DNA from 2 places in the Streptomyces sp. NBC_01635 genome. Region 2 is predicted to be linked to the other one. Evidence: predicted binding sites of a transcription regulator. Region 2 holds the regulator's gene; the other holds the start of a gene.
The links. The regulator HspR, encoded in region 2, represses chaperone genes until heat shock. The targets are predictions, from matches to a motif close to TTGAGNNNNNNNNNCTCAA.

Region 1: a site for HspR is predicted at 4,159-4,177, ahead of lon (endopeptidase La). Genes of this name have one in related genera too.

Annotation. Positions count from the first base shown of each region.
Region 1 covers NZ_CP109277.1:6,118,853-6,125,396, forward strand. Annotated here, with positions in the region: gene OHB56_RS28555 (multifunctional oxoglutarate decarboxylase/oxoglutarate dehydrogenase thiamine pyrophosphate-binding subunit/dihydrolipoyllysine-residue succinyltransferase subunit) at 1-970, opposite strand, end outside; gene OHB56_RS28560 (ATP-binding protein) at 1,274-2,386, opposite strand; gene OHB56_RS28565 (response regulator transcription factor) at 2,383-3,123, opposite strand; gene OHB56_RS28570 (spermidine synthase) at 3,247-3,951, opposite strand; gene lon (endopeptidase La) at 4,200-6,544, shown strand, end outside.
Region 2 covers NZ_CP109277.1:4,814,066-4,820,609, forward strand. Annotated here, with positions in the region: gene dnaK (molecular chaperone DnaK) at 1-197, shown strand, start outside; gene grpE (nucleotide exchange factor GrpE) at 194-865, shown strand; gene dnaJ (molecular chaperone DnaJ) at 941-2,134, shown strand; gene OHB56_RS22445 (heat shock protein transcriptional repressor HspR) at 2,140-2,592, shown strand; gene OHB56_RS22450 (substrate-binding domain-containing protein) at 3,037-4,143, shown strand; gene OHB56_RS22455 (LuxR C-terminal-related transcriptional regulator) at 4,474-5,532, shown strand; gene OHB56_RS22460 (LuxR C-terminal-related transcriptional regulator) at 5,495-6,484, opposite strand; gene OHB56_RS22465 (helix-turn-helix transcriptional regulator) at 6,509-6,544, opposite strand, start outside.

The DNA.
Region 1 (6,544 bases), 1.3 Mb from region 2:
ACTGGTTCGGCATCAGGCGCGGCACGGAGTGGACGGTGCCCAGGCCACCGGGGTTGGTCAGCGAGACCGTGACGCCCGTGAAGTCGGCCATCGTCAGCTTGTTGTCGCGGGCGCGACGGACGATGTCCTCGTAGGCCTGCCAGAACTCGAAGAAGTTCAGCGTCTCGGCCTTCTCGATGCCCGCGACGACCAGCTGGCGGTCGCCGTTCGGCTTGACCAGGTCGATGGCGAGGCCGAACTTGATGTGCTCCGGCTTCACCAGGGTGGGCTTGCCGTCCACCTTCGCGTAATGCCAGTTCATCGACGGCATCGCCTTGATGGCCTGGACCATCGCGTAGCCGATGAGGTGCGTGAAGGAGATCTTCCCGCCGCGGGCACGCTTGAGGTGGTTGTTGATGACGATGCGGTTGTCGAACAGCAGCTTCACCGGGAGCGCGCGCACGGACGTGGCCGTGGGCACCTCAAGGGAGGCGTCCATGTTCTTCGCGACGGCCGCGGACGGACCGCGCAGCGTCACCTGCTCGATGCCCGGCTTGACCCCGTCGGCGGGCTGCGCCTTGGAGGCCTGGGACTTCGCGGCGACCGGCTTGGCGGGGGCCGGAGCGGCCTTCGCCGGAGCGGGCACCGGGGCCTTCGCGACCGGCTGGGCAGCCGGCGGTGCGGCGGCGGGCTGCGGGGCGGCGGGCGCGGGCGTGGCGGCGGGCCGGGCCGGAGCGGCCGGCGCGGCCGTCGTCGTGCCAGCGGTCCCCGTCGCCGCGTTGTTCACCGGAGCCGAGGCCTGAGGGGCGCCCGGCTTGTAGTCGGCGAAGAAGTCCCACCAGGCCCGGTCGACCGAGTTCGGGTCCTGGAGGTACTGCTGGTAGATCTCGTCGACGAGCCATTCGTTGGCACCGAAGGCCGCGGCAGGGTTCTTGCCCGCGTGGTCGGTGTCGGTCGAAATGCTCGAGTTACTGGGGGACTGTGGCGACACGGCGTCAACCGCCCTCTTCCGCTTCACAAGATGATGGACAGCGGAAATTAAGGCTACGCCTCCCCGACCGAGAAGGTCAGGCCGGGCCCGTTCAACGTCGCGTAAGTCACATCTCTGAGGGTGTTTCGGTGCAGGAAATGGCGGGAAACAACCGTGGTTCCGCGTTGTCGGGGCGCGTCGGGGGCAGGTCGGCCGCGACCTGGGGCACTCGCTCCACAGGCCTGTGTGCGCATCCGAGCCCGATCACACGTGTCCATCAGCGCGAACACGGATGGATCTTGCGGCTCCGTTTCGCACCCTACGTCAACCTGACGAGGGAGAAGCTCCCGGAAGGGTGATAAGAATTCGGCAACCCCGCTCGGATTCGGCCACCCCGATCCGTCCGCCGTGGAGATCGACGGCCCAGCGGGCGATCGCCAGGCCGAGACCGGTGCCCCCGTCGCTGCCCGGACCGTGCGGCTGATTGACGCTGCCGCGGTTGAACCGCTCGAAGACGCGGTGCCACTCGGTCCGCGGAATGCCGGGCCCCTCGTCCAGGATCTCCAGCCGGAGCGAGTCCGGCTGCGGGCCGGGCCGCGCCTTGACCGTCACCCGGCCGTGCGGGGGGCTGTGCTTGACCGCGTTGTCGATGAGGTTGGCGACGACCTGGTGGATGCGCTCCGGGTCGACGTGCGCGGTGAGCTCCGGCGGCCTGACGTCGAGACTCAGGTGGACGTCCTTGCGCGTGTGGCCGCCGGAGCCGGTGGTCATGCCCGCGCGTGCGGAGGCGACCATGTTGGCCTCCTTGAGCACACCGGACAGATACGGCCACACCTCGAAGCGCTGCCGCCGCAGCGGGACGACCCCGTTGTCCAGACGGGACAGGTCGAGGAGCGTCTCCACGAGACGCCCCAGCCGCTCGGTCTGCTTCAGCGCCGTGCGCATGGTCTCGGGATCGGCCTCGGTGACGCCGTCGACGATGTTCTCCAGCACCGCGCGCAGCCCCGCGATGGGGGTGCGCAGCTCGTGCGAGACATTGGCCACCAGCTCCTTGCGCTGATGGTCCTGGGCCTCCAGCTCGTCGGCCATGACGTTGATGGTCTGGGCCAGGTCGCCCAGCTCGTCCCGGCGGTGCTCGCGCACCCGGCGGGTGTAGTCGCCGTGCGAGATGGACCGGGCCACCGCGTTCATGTCGTCCAGCGGCGCGGTGAGGGAGTGCGCCACGAACTGGGTGATGAGCAGGGTGGCGATCATCGAGAAGACCGTGATGAAGCGCAGCTCCGTCTTGGTCTGCACCGCGATCATCGACAGCCCGGTGGTGATCAGCACCGAGATGACGACCAGCGCACCCAGCTTGGTCTTGATGGAGAACGGGCGGACGCCGCCCCATGGACGAGGGTCCCCGGGGCCTCTCCGTGCGACCGGCCCGTCGCTCATGGCGTCGGCGTCTCCAGGGCGTAGCCCACGCCGTGCACGGTACGGATGCGCTCGGCGCCGATCTTCCGGCGCAGCGCCTTGATGTGGCTGTCGACGGTCCGGGTGCCGGAGGCGTCCGCCCAGTCCCAGACCTCGGCCAGCAACTGCTCCCGGGAGAGCACCGCGCGGGGGGTGTTCGCCAGGCACACCAGGAGGTCGAACTCGGTGGGCGTCAGATGGACGTCCTCGCTGCGCACCCGCACCCTGCGCTGCGCGTGGTCGATCTCCAGTTCGCCCAGGCGCAGGATGCCGCTGCGCGGGGTGGAGGCCGCCAGGGCCGCCCGCTCCATGCGGCGCAGCAGCACATGCACGCGAGCCGCGAGTTCCCGCATGGAGAACGGCTTGGTCATGTAGTCGTCGGCGCCGACGCCCAGCCCGACCAGCATGTCGGTCTCGTCGTCGCGCGCGGTCAGCATCATCACCGGCACCGGCCGCTGGGCCTGCACGCGCCGGCAGACCTCCAGGCCGTCGAAGCCCGGCAGCATGATGTCGAGGATCAGCAGGTCGGGCTGCCAGGCCTCCGCCGTGTCGACGGCGGACGGACCGTCGCCCGCCGTCTGCACCAGGAATCCCTCGGCGCGAAGGCGGGTCGCGATGGCGTCCACGATCGTCGCGTCGTCCTCGACCACCAGGACCCGGCGTTGTGCGCCCGGAGTGGTCGCCGCCGTGCCGTTGTGGGAGGTGTGTGTCTGCTCCATCGCCCGCCCCTGAAGTGTGCTTTCCGGAATCCGTGGGGTGAATCCGTTTCTGCGCATGACTGCGATTGACGCTTGAATGATCCGCGTCCGTGCAGCAGCGTACGGGGAGTCATCACGGCTTTGCTATCCAGGGCGGACGCCGAGGTGCACGACGTCAGGAACGCCCCGGGCAACGGGGATCTCTTCGGTACGGACCTGTTGGAATCCGGCATTCCGCAAGGTTCCCTCGAAATCCGCGGACGGCTGGGCGGACCACACCGCGAGCACTCCGCCGGGGGTCAGCACCCTTGCGCAGTCCCGGAGTCCGGCGGGGGAGTAGAGCCCGTCGTTGCCCTCGGTGACGGTCCAGTCGGGGCCGTTGTCGATGTCGAGGCACAGCATGTCGAACGTGTCGGACGTCTCCTGGACGTACGCCACCAGATCGGCCTCGACGATCCTCGCGCGGGGGTCGGCGAGAGCGCGCGCGGAGAGTTCGGCCAGAGGGCCCGCGCGGTGCCACTCGATGACGGCGGGTTCCCGCTCCACCACCGTGATGCGGCCCCAGCGGGGCGCGGCGGCGGCGTGCGCGAGGGAGAAGCCGACGCCGAGTCCGCCGATGAGGACGTGCGGCTCCTGCCGCGGAGCGTGCCCCGCGCGGGTGTCGGCGGCATCGAGCGCGGCCAGGGCGGCGTCGACCAGCAGGCGCTCCGAGCGGCCGTCGGAGGTGTCCATCAGGAAGCAGCCGTTCGCGATGATCTGCAGCAGGCTGCCGTGCCGGCGGAGCACCACCTCCCCGTACGGGCCCTCGCGGCGGTCCAGGACTTCGGGAATGTCGTAGGGGGTGGACATGCGTTCATCCTGGCAGCACTCCCCGTCCGACGGAGAGCCCCCTCGTTCCGGGCCGCCCCGGGCGGTCCCCGGCGGCCTCCGTGGCTCCCGGCGGTCCCGGCGGTCCCGGCGGTCCGGAGGGGCGCCCTTCGCTCCCCGGTCGCCGGATGATCGCTGAGAGCGAACGCAGTCGCCCGCGGGCCGGGAACAATCAAGGGCTCAGGAGCATTGAGCCGGTATAACTCAACTTGACTGCCGAAGGGGAGATCATGGCTGCTGAGTCCACACCACTCGCCCTGCCCGTGCTGCCGCTCGACGACGAGGTCGTGCTGCCCGGGATGGTGGTCCCGCTGGACCTGAGCGATTCCGAGGTGCGCGCCGCGGTGGAGGCCGCCCAGGCCGCCGCCACGTCGGAGCCCGGGAAGCCCAGAGTCCTGCTGGTGCCACGCATCGACGGGACCTACGCCGCCACCGGCGTCCTGGGCACGGTCGAGCAGGTCGGCAGGCTGGCCGACGGAGACCCGGGCGCCCTGATCCGGGGCCGGGACCGGGTGCGGATCGGCGCCGGGACGACCGGGCCGGGTGCCGCGCTGTGGGTGGAGGGCACCCGGATCGACGAGACCGTGCCGGAGCGTTCCCCGGGGTCCCCGCTCCGACCGGGCAAGGGAGACCCCTATCCCGGCCAGGTGGCCGAGCTGGTCACCGAGTACAAGGCGCTCGCCACCGCCTGGCTGCGCAAGCGCGGCGCCTGGCAGGTCGTCGACCGCGTCCAGGCCATCGACGACGTCTCCGCCCTCGCCGACAACTCCGGTTACTCACCGTTCCTGTCCACCGAACAGAAGCTGGCCCTGCTGGAGACCGCCGACCCGGTGGCCCGGCTGAAGCTCGCCACCCAGCAGCTGCGCGACCACCTCGCCGAGCAGGACGTCGCAGAGTCCATCGCCAAGGACGTCCAGGACGGTGTCGACAAGCAGCAGCGCGAGTTCCTGCTGCGCCGTCAGCTGGAAGCCGTGCGCAAGGAACTGCGCGAGCTGAACGGCGAGCAGGAGGGCGAGGAATCCGACGACTACCGGAGCCGCGTCGAGGCCGCCGACCTGCCGGAGAAGGTGCGTGAGGCCGCGCTCAAGGAGGTCGACAAGCTGGAGCGCTCCTCCGACCAGTCGCCCGAGGGCTCGTGGATCCGCACCTGGCTCGACACGGTGCTGGAGATGCCGTGGAACGAGCGCACCGAGGACGCGTACGACATCCAGGGCGCCCGGGCCGTGCTCGACGCCGAGCACGCGGGCCTGACGGACGTGAAGGAACGCATCACCGAGTACCTGGCGGTGCGCAAGCGGCGTGCCGAGCGCGGGCTCGGGGTCGTCGGCGGCCGCCGCGGCGGTGCCGTGCTCGCGCTCGTCGGTCCGCCCGGCGTCGGCAAGACGAGCCTCGGCGAGTCCGTCGCCCACGCGATGGGCCGCAGGTTCGTCCGGGTCGCCCTCGGCGGCGTCCGCGACGAGGCCGAGATCCGCGGCCACCGGCGTACGTACGTCGGCGCGCTGCCCGGCCGGATCGTGCGGGCCGTCAAGGAGGCCGGGGCGATGAACCCGGTGGTGCTGCTCGACGAGATCGACAAGGTGGGGTCGGACTTCCGGGGCGACCCGTCCGCCGCCCTCCTCGAAGTGCTGGACCCGGCGCAGAACCACACCTTCCGCGACCACTACCTGGAGGTCGAGCTGGACCTCTCGGACGTCGTCTTCCTCGCCACCGCCAACGTCCTGGAGGCCATCCCCGAGGCGCTGGCGGACCGGATGGACATCGTCCGCCTGGACGGCTACACCGAGGACGAGAAGGTCGTCATCGCCCGCGACCACCTGCTCCCGCGTCAGCTGGAGCGCGCCGGGCTCGCCACCGACGAGGTCACCCTCGACGAGGGCGCGCTGCGCAAGCTGGCCGGCGAGTACACGCGCGAGGCGGGCGTCCGCGCCCTGGAGCGGTCCATCGCGAGGCTGCTGCGCAAGGTCGCGGCCCAGCACGAACTGGGCGAGCGGGAGCTGCCCCTCACGGTCGGCGACGGTGATCTGCGCGCTCTGGTCGGACGGCCGCACCACGTGCCCGAGTCCGCCCAGGAACCGGCCGAGCGCCGCACCGCCGTCCCCGGTGTCGCCACCGGGCTCGCGGTGACCGGTGCCGGCGGTGACGTCCTCTATGTGGAGGCGTCCCTGGCCGACCCGGAGACGGGCGCCGCCGGACTGACCCTGACCGGTCAGCTGGGCGACGTGATGAAGGAGTCGGCGCAGATCGCGCTGAGCTTCCTGCGGTCCCACGGCGCCGAACTGGAGCTTCCGGTCGGCGACCTGAAGGAGCGGGGCGCGCACATCCACTTCCCGGCGGGCGCGGTGCCCAAGGACGGCCCGAGCGCCGGCGTCACGATGACCACCGCCCTGGCCTCGCTGCTCTCCGGGCGCCTGGTCCGTACGGACGTGGCGATGACCGGTGAGGTCTCGCTGACCGGCCGGGTGCTGCCGATCGGCGGGGTGAAGCAGAAGCTGCTCGCGGCGCACCGGGCGGGGATCACCACCGTGATCATCCCCAAGCGCAACGAGCCCGACCTGGACGACGTCCCCGCTCACGT
Region 2 (6,544 bases):
GCGACGACTCCGCCGAGATCCGCACCGCCACGGAGAAGGTCGCGGCCGTCTCCCAGAAGCTGGGCCAGGCCATGTACGCCGACGCGCAGGCCTCCCAGGCCGCGGGCGGCGGGGCCGGCGCCGGTGGGGCCAAGGCGGACGACGATGTGGTCGACGCCGAGATCGTGGACGACGAACGTAAGGACGGTGCGGCGTGACCGAGGAGACCCCGGGCTTCGACGAGCAGTCGCAGCAGCCCGACGTCCCCTCAGGCGTTCCGGCCGACGAGGCCGAGCCGAAGGCCGCCACCCCCTCTGCGGAGGAGGCGGCGGCCCCGGCCGGGGACTCGGGTCCCGACGCCGGGCTGGTGGCGCAGCTGGACCAGGTGCGTACGGCGCTCACCGAGCGCACCGCGGACCTTCAGCGGCTCCAGGCCGAGTACCAGAACTACCGCCGCCGGGTCGAGCGCGACCGGATCGCGGTCAAGGAGGTCGCCGCGGTGAACCTCATGACCGAGCTCCTGCCCGTGCTCGACGACATCGGCCGCGCGCGGGAGCACGGTGAGCTGGTCGGCGGGTTCAAGTCCGTCGCCGAGTCGCTGGAGTCGACCGTGGCGAAGATGGGCCTGCAGCTGTTCGGCAAGGAGGGCGAGCCCTTCGACCCGACGATCCACGAGGCCCTGATGCACTCCTACGCCCCGGACGTCACCGAGACGACGTGCGTGGCGATACTGCAGCCGGGATACCGCATCGGCGAGCGCATCATCCGCCCCGCGCGGGTGGCCGTGGCGGAACCGCAGCCGGGCGCCCAACCGGGCAAGCCGGCCGAGGAGAGCACCGAGGCGGCGGCGGACGACAAGGAGACAGGTGGCCCTCAGGAGGGCTGACGCCTTCGCCGGCGTCCGCGGCACGCCGGCGGAGGCGGGCAGGACGAGCAGGTCAGGAGAGGAGGGACGTCGGGGATGAGTACCAAGGACTTCATCGAGAAGGACTACTACAAGGTCCTCGGCGTCCCTCAGGACGCCACCGAGGCCGAGATCAAGAAGGCGTACCGGAAGCTCGCCCGCGAGTACCACCCGGACGCCAACAAGGGCAACGTCAAGGCGGAGGAGCGGTTCAAGGAGATCTCCGAGGCGAACGACATCCTCGGTGACCCCAAGAAGCGCAAGGAGTACGACGAGGCCCGCTCGCTCTTCGGCAGCGGTGGTTTCCGCGCGGGGCCGGGCGCGGGCGGAGCCGGGTCGTTCAACTTCGACCTGGGTGACCTCTTCGGGGGCGGCCAGGGCGGTGGTCAGGGCGGCCAGGCCGGTGCCGGCGGCTTCGGCGGCGGGATCGGCGACGTCTTCGGCGGGCTGTTCAACCGCGGTGGCACGGGCACCACGCGTACCCAGCCCCGGCGCGGCCAGGACATCGAGTCCGAGGTCACCCTGAGCTTCACCGAGGCGATCGAGGGGGCGACGGTCCCGCTGCGGATGTCCTCCCAGCAGGCCTGCAAGGCCTGTTCGGGAACCGGCGACAAGAACGGCACACCGCGCGTGTGCCCGACCTGCGTCGGCACCGGGCAGGTCGCCCGGGGCAGTGGCGGCGGCTTCTCGCTCACCGACCCGTGCCCCGACTGCAAGGGCCGCGGTCTGACCGCGGAGAACCCCTGCGACATCTGCAAGGGCAGCGGCCGGGCCAAGTCCTCGCGGACGATGCAGGTGCGCATCCCCGCGGGGGTCAGCGACGGTCAGCGGATCCGGCTGCGGGGCAAGGGCGCTCCGGGCGAGCGCGGCGGCCCGGCGGGCGACCTCTACGTGGTCGTGCACGTCGGCAGCCACCCGGTGTTCGGCCGCAAGGACGACAATCTCACCGTCACCGTCCCGGTCACCTACCCGGAGGCGGCGCTCGGCGGGGAGATCCGCGTTCCGACGCTCGGCGGTCCGCCGGTCACGCTGAAGCTGCCCCCGGGGACACCCAACGGGCGGACCATGCGGGCCCGCGGCAAGGGAGCGGTCCGCAAGGACGGCTCGCGCGGTGATCTGCTGGTCACCGTCGAGGTGAGTGTTCCCAAGGACCTGCCGGGGAAGGCTCGTGACGCACTGGAGGCGTATCGCGAGGCGACCGCGGACGACGATCCGCGGGCGGAGTTGTTCCAGGCCGCGAAGGGAGCTTGAGGGCGATGGACGGTCGTCGACGCAATCCGTACGAACTGACGCAGGACACTCCGGTCTATGTCATTTCGGTGGCGGCCCAGCTCTCCGGGCTGCATCCGCAGACGCTGCGTCAGTACGACCGTCTGGGGCTGGTCTCCCCGGACCGCACCGCGGGCCGGGGCCGCCGCTACTCGGCCCGTGACATCGAGCTGCTCCGTCAGGTGCAGCAGCTGTCGCAGACCGAGGGCATCAACCTGGCGGGCATCAAGCGCATCATCGAACTGGAGAACCAGGTCGCCGCGCTGCAGGCCCGGGTGGCGGAGCTGGAGGGCGCCCTGGACGGCGTGGCCGCGACCATGCGGCAGCGCGAGGCGGCGGTGCACGCATCGTACCGCCGGGACCTGGTGCCGTACCAGGAGGTCCAGCAGACCAGCGCGCTGGTGGTGTGGCGGCCCAAGCGCCAGCAGCAGACCGACTGACGGCCGGCACCCGGTCCGGTCGTCGTCGGCCGGCGTGAAAGCGTCGGTCCGGGGCGGCGGTGCGGTGACGGAAGTGTCCCCGTGGGAAGGCTGCGGCCTGACGGAGAAGTTCCGTTTGGCGCAAAAGTGAGGTACTGGGCGAGGCCCGGAGGTTCGTCCGAACCTCCGGGCCCCGTCTGTGCGCGGGCTGTTGACGGTGCGTCAACCGGAGTCCCGAGTGCCCCCGTGTACGCCCCGCGCACGGCTGTGAGCAGCACGTGTATGCGCGTGTAGGAGATATGTGCGATTCTTTCGCCGAGCCCACACGACTTCAGCGCACGGTGCTGTGTTCATCTCGTTAAGTAGTTGGTCTTGACGCCACTGGTCGCTGGAGCGTTGGCTTTTCAGTCACATGGGCCGCAATGTTCTGCCCACGTCCAAAAACGTACTGAAGTGAGCCCTCGCATGCGTCGTATCGCCATATCAGTCGCCGTCACCTCGATGTCCGTCATGCTCGCCGGTTGCGGTGCACTCAACGCGACGGGGAGCAGCGACGGAGCGAGCCCCACCAAGGGGAACGATGTCACCATCGGGCTCCTGCTGCCGGAGACGGCCAACACCCGGTACGAGCAGTTCGACTACCCCATCTTCAAGAAGAAGGTGGAGGAGCTCACCAGCGACAAGGGCAAGGTCGACTACGCCAACGCCGATGCGGACGCGGGCAAGCAGTCGAGCCAGATGCAGCAGATGATCAAGGACAAGGTCGACGTCATCGTGCTGGACGCGGTCGACGCGCACGCCATCGCCGAGGACGTGGAGAAGGCCAAGGACGAGGGCATCCCCGTCATCGCCTACGACCGGCTGGCCGAGGGCCCGATCGACGCGTACATCTCCTTCGACAACGAGCTGGTCGGCGAGGTCCAGGGCCGTACCCTGCTGGAGGCGCTCGGCGGCGACGGCGAGGTCACCAGCAAGATCGTCATGATGAACGGCTCGCCGACCGACCCGAACGCCAAGCAGTTCAAGGCGGGGGCGCTGTCCGAGCTCCAGGACGCGGTGACCATCGCCAAGACCTACGACACCAAGGACTGGAAGCCGGAGAACGCCGAGGCCAACATGGCCGAGGCGATCGCCGAGATCGGCGCGGGCAACATCGCGGCGGTCTACTCCGCCAACGACGGCATGGCGGGCGGCGTCATCAAGGCGCTGAAGGCCGCCGGGGTGACCGAGATGCCCCCGATCACCGGCCAGGACGCCGAACTCGACGGCGTGCAGCGGATCATCCTGGGCGACCAGTTCATGAGCGTCTACAAGTCCTACCCGACCGAGGCCGAGACCGCCGCGGAGATCGCGGTGGCACGGATCCAGGGCAAGGCCATCCAGTTCGACGCGCTGACCGGCGACCGCGTCGACAGCCCCACCGACAAGGACATTCCGGCGAAGCTGGTGCCCGTGGTCGCCCTGACCAAGGAGAACATCGCGGACACGGTCGTCGCGGACGGAATCTACAAGCTGTCGGACATCTGCACGGCCCCCTACAAGGAGGCGTGCGACAAGGCCGGACTGAAGTAAGGCCTGTCCGGCGGCGGGTCTTCGGCCGCCGGACCACGTCGACCGCCTTGTCGACCGCCCTGCCGGGGAGTGCGGACCGCCGCCCTCCCCGGCAGTGTCGTTCCCGCCCGCGCACGTCCCGCGTCCTCGCCCCGCACCCCGCCGTTCTCCCGCCGCTCATGTGGGGCCGACCACCGCCGGTTTGTTGCAATGTGACGAGTCGAGGCAGGGGCATAGAAGGTCATACCGGCGGTTTCCGGCGACCGTGCCGACGGGAGCCGTGTTGCGGAGCCGGGTGGGTCCGCGCATAGTTGCGCATCGGAAAGTGGCTGAACCGGGGGTGGGCGGGCAATGGCCGGGCGCGGGACGGACGAGCATCCACATGGTGCTGACCGACTGTGCGACCTCGGGGATCGCGTGTACTCCCGGGCCGTACGGCGCGGGCGGGTGCCGCGCCGGGACGGGGAACCGGTGCCCTGTCTGCTGGATCTGGCCCTGCTGCACCCGGACCCCGACGACATGGAATGGCTGGTGCCGACCGCCCCGCAGGAGGTCATGACCCGGCTGTTGCGCGGGATGTACGACGAGGTCAGCGCGAGCCAGCGCCGCGTGGGTTCGGCCGTCGAGGCCTTCGAGTGGTACGCCGGCCTCGGCCGCGGGACGCAGTCACCGCAGGCTTTCGCCGCCTCGGCCGGGGAGGGCCCGGCGATCCGGGTGCTGGACGGGGTGGCCCGTATCCAGGCCGCGATGGACGAAGCGACGCAGGCGTGCACCACGGAGGTGCTGACGGTCCAGCCCGGCGGCATCCGGCGCGAGGCGGAGCTGTCGGAGGGCCTGCACCGGGCGACGGCGCTGCGCGGGCGCGGGGTGCGGATGCGGGACCTCTACACGCATGTGGCCCGGCACGGCCAGGGGCTGCACGGGTACCTGGAGCTGATGGGCGCCGCGGTGGAGGCGCGGACGCTGGACGAGGTGACCGAGCGGCTGATCCTCTTCGACCGTACGGTCGCCTTCATCCCCGCCAACGCCGAGCGCTCGATGGCCCTGGAGCTGCGGCATCCGGCGTTGGTGGAGTACCTGGGCACGGTCTTCGAGCGGCTGTGGCGGCTCGCCCTCCCGCTGGCCGCCCCGCTCCCCGACACCGGCATCGAGGGCATCTCGCACCGGGAGCGGTCCATCGCGGCACTGCTCGCGGAGGGCCACCAGGACGCGGTGATCGCGGAGCGGCTGGGGATCAGCGTGCGCACCTGCAGGGCCCACATCGCCCGGCTGTCGGAGACGTTGGGCGCGGCCAGCCGTACCCAGCTGGGCGTCAAAATGGCCCAGGCCGGCCTGGACGGCCCACCGCGATCGGCGGCGGCCTCCGCCTCCGTCACGATTCCTGATCGAGAATCCCGGACTGCCCGATGAGGTACCCGAGCTGAGCCCGGCTCCCGCTGCCCAACGTCGTGGCGATCTTGGCGATGTGCACGCGGGCGGTGCGGACGTTCATGCCGAGGCGGTCGGCTATCACGGCGTCGGTGTGGCCTTCGACGAGGAGCGCGGCGATGGCGCGCTGGCGGGGCGTGACGCCGTTCAGCGTGGGCCGGCGGACCGCCTGGGGGTGCATCGGTGTGGCCGGCCGCCAGAAACGGTCGAAGGCGGTGGCCAGGTAGCCGACGATCGTCGGGTGCCGGATCTCCAGCGCGACGCGGCCGTCACGGTCGGAGGGGACGAAGGCGACGGCCCGGTCGACGATGATGGGACGGTCGGTCACTTCGTCGAGAGTGCGGGCCTCCGCGTCGCCCCTCAACTGCTCGTAGCGCGCGATGACCATCAAGACGTGGCGCTGGCTGTGCGGGTACAGGGTGCGGATACGGCCGCCGCGGTCGAGGAAGGCCTGGTCGCGTTCCAGGGCGAGGGTCTGAGCCGTCACGCCGCGCCCGGAGCTGTAGTGGTTCCTGTGCGGCTGGATGCACAGGAGTTCGTCGGTCCCCTCCGCCAGAGCTTCGAAGAGGGCCTTGTTGATCCGCTCCGAGCCGCTGAGAACCCGGATCATCGGGGTGTCCGCCCCCGTTGCGCGGAGCCTGCCGATCCGCATGAGCGGCTGGAACGTCTCGGCCAGTCGCTCCTCGCGCCGCCGTTCGTCCGCGATCCGCGCCTCGCAGGCCCGCAGCATCCCGTGAAGGGCGACGGTCGGTTCGACGGGCTCCAGGCGGTTCAGATCGTCGACGGCCGGATGCAGCAGCCCGAAGTCGACCAGACAGGGAGCAGCGCGCGCCTCCTGCGCGCGGACGTGCCCCTCACGCAGGGAACGTGCGTACAACTCCACCCCCGCCCCGCACAGTTCCTCCCTTCCGTGGTCGTGCGTCTTCGCCGTCATGTGTGGCTCGCTCACCCCCGGTGCTCAGTTCTCCTGTTCGAGGATCCCCGACTGAGCGAT